One region of the Gottschalkia purinilytica genome, then DNA from elsewhere that is predicted to be linked to it. Evidence: riboswitches for the same ligand, from Rfam matches in the RefSeq annotation. Region 1 holds a riboswitch; each other region holds the start of a gene.
What was found. A riboswitch is a leader RNA that binds a small molecule or an ion and turns the genes downstream of it on or off. The one in region 1 is predicted to bind S-adenosylmethionine.
Positions count from the first base shown of each region.

Region 2: another riboswitch for S-adenosylmethionine. It lies ahead of CLPU_RS00960 (O-acetylhomoserine aminocarboxypropyltransferase/cysteine synthase family protein); the one in region 1 lies ahead of CLPU_RS13985 (O-acetylhomoserine aminocarboxypropyltransferase/cysteine synthase family protein).
Region 3: another riboswitch for S-adenosylmethionine. It lies ahead of CLPU_RS05010 (bifunctional homocysteine S-methyltransferase/methylenetetrahydrofolate reductase); the one in region 1 lies ahead of CLPU_RS13985 (O-acetylhomoserine aminocarboxypropyltransferase/cysteine synthase family protein).

Region 1 covers NZ_LGSS01000018.1:567-2,893, reverse strand. Annotated here, with positions in the region: gene CLPU_RS13985 (O-acetylhomoserine aminocarboxypropyltransferase/cysteine synthase family protein) at 1-925, opposite strand, end outside; SAM riboswitch class I at 1,060-1,165, opposite strand; gene CLPU_RS17335 (hypothetical protein) at 1,383-1,532, opposite strand; gene CLPU_RS13980 (AzlD domain-containing protein) at 1,709-2,011, opposite strand; gene CLPU_RS13975 (AzlC family ABC transporter permease) at 2,004-2,327, opposite strand, start outside.
Region 2 covers NZ_LGSS01000001.1:199,435-201,761, forward strand. Annotated here, with positions in the region: gene CLPU_RS00960 (O-acetylhomoserine aminocarboxypropyltransferase/cysteine synthase family protein) at 1-1,045, opposite strand, end outside; SAM riboswitch class I at 1,116-1,219, opposite strand; gene CLPU_RS00965 (M15 family metallopeptidase) at 1,541-2,308, opposite strand.
Region 3 covers NZ_LGSS01000004.1:27,226-29,552, reverse strand. Annotated here, with positions in the region: gene CLPU_RS05025 (MerR family transcriptional regulator) at 1-137, shown strand, start outside; gene def (peptide deformylase) at 311-763, opposite strand; gene CLPU_RS05015 (helix-turn-helix transcriptional regulator) at 764-1,000, opposite strand; SAM riboswitch class I at 1,380-1,483, shown strand; gene CLPU_RS05010 (bifunctional homocysteine S-methyltransferase/methylenetetrahydrofolate reductase) at 1,597-2,327, shown strand, end outside.

The DNA of each region.
Region 1 (2,327 bases):
TTTCTAAATACTCTGCAATCTTCTGAGCATTTAAAACATGTCTTTCTACTCTAAGAGATAATGTCTCTAATCCTAATATTAACAAGAACGAATTAAATGGTGATATACAAGCTCCTACATCTCTTAATAGAGTAGTTCTTAATCTAGCTATATATGCTGCTTCTCCAAATGCTTCTGAGAAAGAAAGTCCATGATAACTTGGTTCTGGATCTATTAGTTCTGGAAATTTTCCATTATTCCAATCAAATTTACCTGAATCAACTACTACTCCACCTATTGAAGTACCATGTCCCCCTATAAACTTAGTTGCAGAATGTACTACTATATCAGCTCCGTACTCTATAGGTCTACATAGATAAGGTGTTGCAAATGTATTATCTACTATTAAAGGTACATTGTTCTTATGAGCTATTTCTGCTGCTTTTTCAATGTCAACAACATTTATATCTGGATTCCCTATAGTTTCTATAAATACTGCCTTTGTTTTATCATTTATAGCTGCATCTAATTCTTCAAATTTATCAGGATGTACAAATTTTACTTTTATTCCAAAGTTCTTAAATGTATGTGCAAATAATGTGTACGTTCCACCGTAAAGTGTTGATACTGATACTATTTCTTCTCCTGTTTTAGCTATATTAAGAATCGCATAACTTATTGCTGCCATTCCTGATGCTGTAGCAACAGCTCCTACTCCGCCTTCAAGTTCAGCAATTCTTTTTTCAAATACATCAGTAGTTGGATTTGTAATTCTTGTATATATATTTCCTGCTTTTTTTAACCCGAATAAATCTGCCGCATCTTGTGCATCTTCAAATACATACGAAGTTGTTTGATATATAGGTACTGCTCTTGATTTTGTATCTGAGTCAACTAATTGTCCTCCATGAACTTGAATTGTTTCAAAATGTAATTTGTCTCCCATATTTGATTCCTCCATTTTCATATTATTTTGAATTTTCTAAATACTCTTATTTCTTCGTTCAACTGATTCATCTGCAAACTAACTAAAAAAACCTTCCTGCTAGATAAAACAGGAAGGTTTGAGTTCGTTCTCTGATCTTATCTTTCAGGATATACCTGCTGGATTTAGCACCTTCAAGGAAGTTTCCTTTGGGTTGCCGGGTTTCTCAGGGCCAGTTCCCTCCACCACTCTCGATAAGAGTTATATTAAATTACGTTTCTTTGTTAGGAATGATTATATCAACTGTGTATAAATATGTCAACATTTATTTATAAGTTTTTTCAGGATTAACAAAGGCTTTTGAATTTTATCTCTATTTACCACGCTTATTGATAGCATTTATCACTTTTATATAATTTTTAATTATGCAATAAAGTGAATTTATTTAATTAGTTACTTTGACTAATGTTGTCATAAATTATATATCAGTAATTTTATCTTTATTAAGACAAGTTATTATATTGATACCATTGTTAGTAATTCTTCCTAAGTTTTGGGGAGTAACAGGAGTTTGGATTAGTACACCTATATCAGATTTAATATCTTCTTTAATAACTATAGGTATCATGTTCAAATATCTAAAATTTTCAGATGTCAGTAGTTTATCGAAATCATAGCAACTAAATATTATTTAAAATACAAAAGCTTGTTGTATAACAGTTATAAATATCAAAATTAACATAGTTATCAACAAGCTTCTTAACTTTAATTAGAGCTATAGTTATAAGTTAGTTTCTAGTAATATTATATATACAATACTAAAAAAGTAGCCACTATAGAAGTTATAATAGGAAGTATTATTCCACCTTTATACCACGAAGCTATAGCAGCAGCTATAAATCCTACTACTGATGCCATAGGAACTTCTGGAGTTGCTGTAAATGCCCCTGGGATTGTTAATGCTCCTATTGCAGCAAATGGTACAAAGTTCAAAAATCTGTTAACCCAGTCTGGCATATTTCCTTTAGTCTTAAATAGAAATGGTGATAATCTAGGTATACCTGTAGCAATTATCATTCCTATAATTATTATCTTTGTATTACTCATCATCATTCACTCCTGAATTATTATCGTCCTTAAATAAAGAAGCTCCTATTGCTGAAGATATAACTATTGATAATATAAGTCCCCATCCTTGTGGTAAAAAATTAAAATAAGTAAACAGAGTATTTAAAATAGCAGACAATGCTACTAGAATTGCTATTTTATAATTCTTTTTAAATTGTGGAACTAGAATAGATACAAACATAGCATATAAAGCCATACCCATACTGTCTATCAAAATTTTAGGAAGTAGTCCTCCTGCTATATATCCAATTAACGTTCCAATTACCCAAGAAGAATAAGACGTAATTTGGAGAGG
Region 2 (2,327 bases), on a different contig from region 1:
CACCTTTTACTCCAAATGTAAATATTGATCCTGCTCCTTTAGGAAGATATTTTTTAGCTAAAGTGTTATATTTACTTGATTTAAGACCTGGATATTTAACCCATTCTACTTTAGGGTGATTTTCCAAATATTCAGCTACTTTTTTAGCATTGTCTACATGTTTCTCCATTCTAAGAGATAATGTTTCTAACCCTTGTAATAATAAAAAGGCGTTGAATGGAGATAAACATGCTCCTATATCACTTAAAAGTGTGTTTCTTAATCTTGTTATATAAGCTGACTCACCAAATTCATTATAGAATGATATTCCCTTAAATCTAGGATCTGGTTCTACCATACCTGGAAATTTACCATTATCCCAATTGAATTTTCCTGAATCTATTACTATTCCTCCTATAGCTGTACCATGACCACCTATAAATTTTGTAGCTGAATGAACAACTATATCTGCACCAAATTCTATCGGTTTACACAGGTATGGTGTAGCAAAAGTATTGTCTACTATTAATGGTATATCATTTTTATGTGCGATTTCAGCCACTTTTTCTATATCTACAACATTTATTTCAGGATTTCCTATAGTCTCTATAAATACTGCTTTTGTCTTATCATTAATACTATTTTCTATTTCTTCAAAGTTATCTGGATTTACAAGTTTAACATTAACTCCTAAGTTCTTTAGAGTATGTGTAAAAAGTGTGTAAGTACCTCCATAAAGTGTAGATGCAGCAACTATTTCGTCACCATCTTTAGCTAAACTAAGTATAGAATAAGTAATTGCAGCCATCCCAGAAGAAGTCACTAATGATCCTACTCCACCTTCTAGTTCAGTTACCCTTCTTCCAAAAGTTTCTATAGTTGGATTTCTAGTTCTAGAATATATAAGCCCCGCTTTTTTCAAAGCAAATAAATCTGCTGCTTCCTGTGTATCTTCGAATAAATATGCTGCTGTTTGATATATAGGTACAGCTCTAGACTTTGTCTCGCTGTCAACATTTTGTCCCCCATGAACTTGAATAGTCTCAAATTTTAAACTACTTCCCATATTTAAACCTCCCCTAATTTTTATGTAATAAAAAAATCTTCCTCAGATAAAGTAGGAAGATTGTTCTTCTTTCTTATCTGCCAGGATATACCTGCTGGATGTAGCACCTTCAAGAAAAATATCTTGGGTTGCCGGGCTTCATAGGTCCAGTCCCTCAGCCACTCTCGATAAGAGATATATAATTGTTTTGTAAATAGTCAAATTGTTAAAAACTTAAATAAATTATAGCAACTAATATACTTTGATGTCAACTTATTATATTAAATTTTTTAAATTTCTATCGGAATTCTATGTTATCTTTTTTATATTGTCTATAGTTTCATCCTCTATACTATATCTAATGATATCAATAATATCATATCTCAATTTAAATATAACTCATTCTCTTTAATGGAAACATCTATATCTAAAATATTTATATATTAACTTTACGATTTTTCAATTTATAAATTTTTATTATATATGTATTAAAGAGATATTAATAACCTTAAACTATTAATAATCTATATTCTTTTCAAAATGCTGATAATCCTTAATATATTTCCACTCTCCTCCCCATATCCATCCTCTTTTCTTAAAAGCTAAGTATAATGCATCATCTTTTACTATCATTCCTTTTCTTACATTACTTCTATCTATATAATCTTTACTACTAATAGGAAGTATCTTATCTTTGTTTATATAGGGATTTTGTACTGGATTTATATCTATTGCTACTCCATAGGCATGTTTTGAAATATTGTTACTACCACTTGCTATATTTCTATAACAAAATGCAGAAGTATTATTATCTTCCATGGACAATTTATCATTAGCTTCATATTCGTCTATTATTTTTATCTTATCTATTGGATATTTTACATAGTACAGTTCTTTAAAAATATCTACTATTTCCTTGGAAACTTTATTGTGTACTACTAATTCTCCTTTATGTATCTTGTTATCAAATCCCCAATGTAAGACTTTTATATAACTAAGATCATCTAAACTTATATTATTATTTTCATGCCATGATAATCCTATCATTTTCTTTTTTATTTCTTCAGGTATAGATTGATATGTGAATTCTTCATCTATGGATTTATTCACCTTACGCTCCTTAACTTTTAACCTTTTTTCTACTTCATACTTATCTTTTCGATAAAGTTCTTTACCTTCATGATTTTTCTTTATACCTACATTTCCTTTTAATACAACACTAACTTCATAAGCAGCTAAAATTATTAAAGCTAATACAATGATTTTTATAAACTTATTTTTCATTATTAAAATCACCCTATTT
Region 3 (2,327 bases), on a different contig from region 1:
TTAAATGGATCGAGGATAATGAGTATGAGGTCATTGATAACCCTAGAGAATCATATATTGACGGTATATGGAATAAAGATAAGGAAGAGGACTGGCTAACTGAAGTCCAAGTGCCTGTAAAAAGAAAAGATAAGTAAATTTAAGTTTTTAATAAGTTATCTATGTAAGTAATGGATTTCATTTTGAGACATAAATTTAATAAATAACATTAAAAAATCACTTATGAATTAGAATAAAATTCATAAGTGATTTTTCTTGATATTACTAGTAATTTCATTGATATAGACTAATTTTAATGAACATAATAGAGTTATTTTATATATTCAGTGACTAAATCAGTAAAAAGAATACCTTCTAAATGGTCTATTTCATGGCAAAAGCATTTTGCTAAATCTCCTTTACCTGTTAGTATAATCTCCTCACCATTTTCATTTAATGCTTGTACTGTTACTTTTGCTGGCCTTATTAATTTTCCCCATGTATTAGGAATACTCAAACATCCTTCTATAACTTTCTGTTTTCCTTCTTCTTTAATTATCTTTGGATTAACTAATTTTATAAGTCCTTGTCCCATGTCTATTACAACTAATCGTTTTAATACGCCTATTTGTGGGGCAGCTAATCCTCCACCATTTTCTGTATTGTACATAGTGTCTGCCATATCATTTAGTAGTTGTCTTACTTTATCATCTACTACTTCAACTTCTTTGCTTTTTTTCCTTAATATTTCGTCATCAAAAAGTCTAATTTGTCTAAATGCCATTTAAACGACACCTCTACTTTGCTGTGATCTTGATTTTTTTTCGCTTTCTTCAAAAAGAAAAACTTCTTCTATGGAACAGTGAAATATCTTAGAAATATCATAAGCCAACCATATAGAAGGTTCAAATTTTTCTGTTTCAATAGCGTTAATTGCTTGTCTTGATACTCCTATAAGTTCTCCCAATTGTTCTTGAGTTAATCCATAACGTTCACGAAGTTCCTTTAATCTATTTTTCATTAATACCACCTCTGTAATGTTAACCTTACATGTGAATATATCATCACTCTGTTTTGATGTCAAGTAGACATTACATATTGTTTTTATAAAAGTAGTACTAATTTTAATGAATATACTATAAGAACTTTAAAAGTAAAAATTTCAAAGATAGATATATGAAAGATCTAAGAATATATTGTATATATATTCAAAATAACTAAAAAGAAAACTATAATATTTACAGATTATAAACTTGAAATATGGGTATGAATTGTTAATATAGTAAGAAGATATCTAATATAATAATTGTTTAATTATACATGAAAAGTGAAAAATACTATTGACACTTAACAGACATATGTTATAATTTGATATAAATAAATAACAATAAAATACAAATCTCTTATCGAGAGTGGTGGAGGGACTGGCCCTGTGAAACCCAGCAACCTGTATCTATTTAGATACGTGGTGCTAAATCCTGCGATATTTGTCGGAAGATGAGGTGAAATACATTTGATAATAAAACTCTTTCATCTTGAAAGAGTTTTTTATTTTACTATTATTTATAAATTATCGATAAAGGCTAAAGATTAACTATTAAAAAAGGGGAGAAACAAATGCTTCAGGAATACTTAAAAGAAAACATTTTAATTACAGATGGAGCTATGGGAACATATTATTCTGAAATAACAGGAGATAAAGTATCCTTCTGCGAGTTTGCAAATATAAATAAGCCGCAAGTGATAAGAGACATTCATGTAGACTACATTAAATCAGGGGCTAAATTAATTAGAACTAATACCTTTTCTGCTAACACAATATCTTTAGGAGTAACTAGAGAAAAGGTGAAAGAAATAATAGAAAAAGGATATACAATAGCTAAGAAAGCTACAGAAGGAACAGATGTATTTATAGGTGCTAGTATAGGTCCTATTCATGAATCTAGATTTAAAAAAGAAGATGATATAGATATTTTAGACGAATATAAATTCATTATAGATACATTTATGGAGTTAGGAGAAAATATATTTGTTTTTGAAACTTTTGGTACGATAGATTATCTAAAAGAGATATCTGAATATATAAAAAGTAAAAATAGTGATGCTTTTATATTAACTCAATTTGCAGTTACACTAGATGGATTTACTAGAAAAGGTATTAGTATCAAAAGTATAATAGATGAATTAAAATTAATAAAAAGCATAGATGCTTATGGATTTAATTGTGGATCAGGACCTACTCACTTATATAGATTGTTAAAGAATATGGATATTTTTAGTGATACAATTTCGGCATTACCTAATGCTGGTTATCCAGAAATCATAAATGAAAGAATGGTTTATGTAAA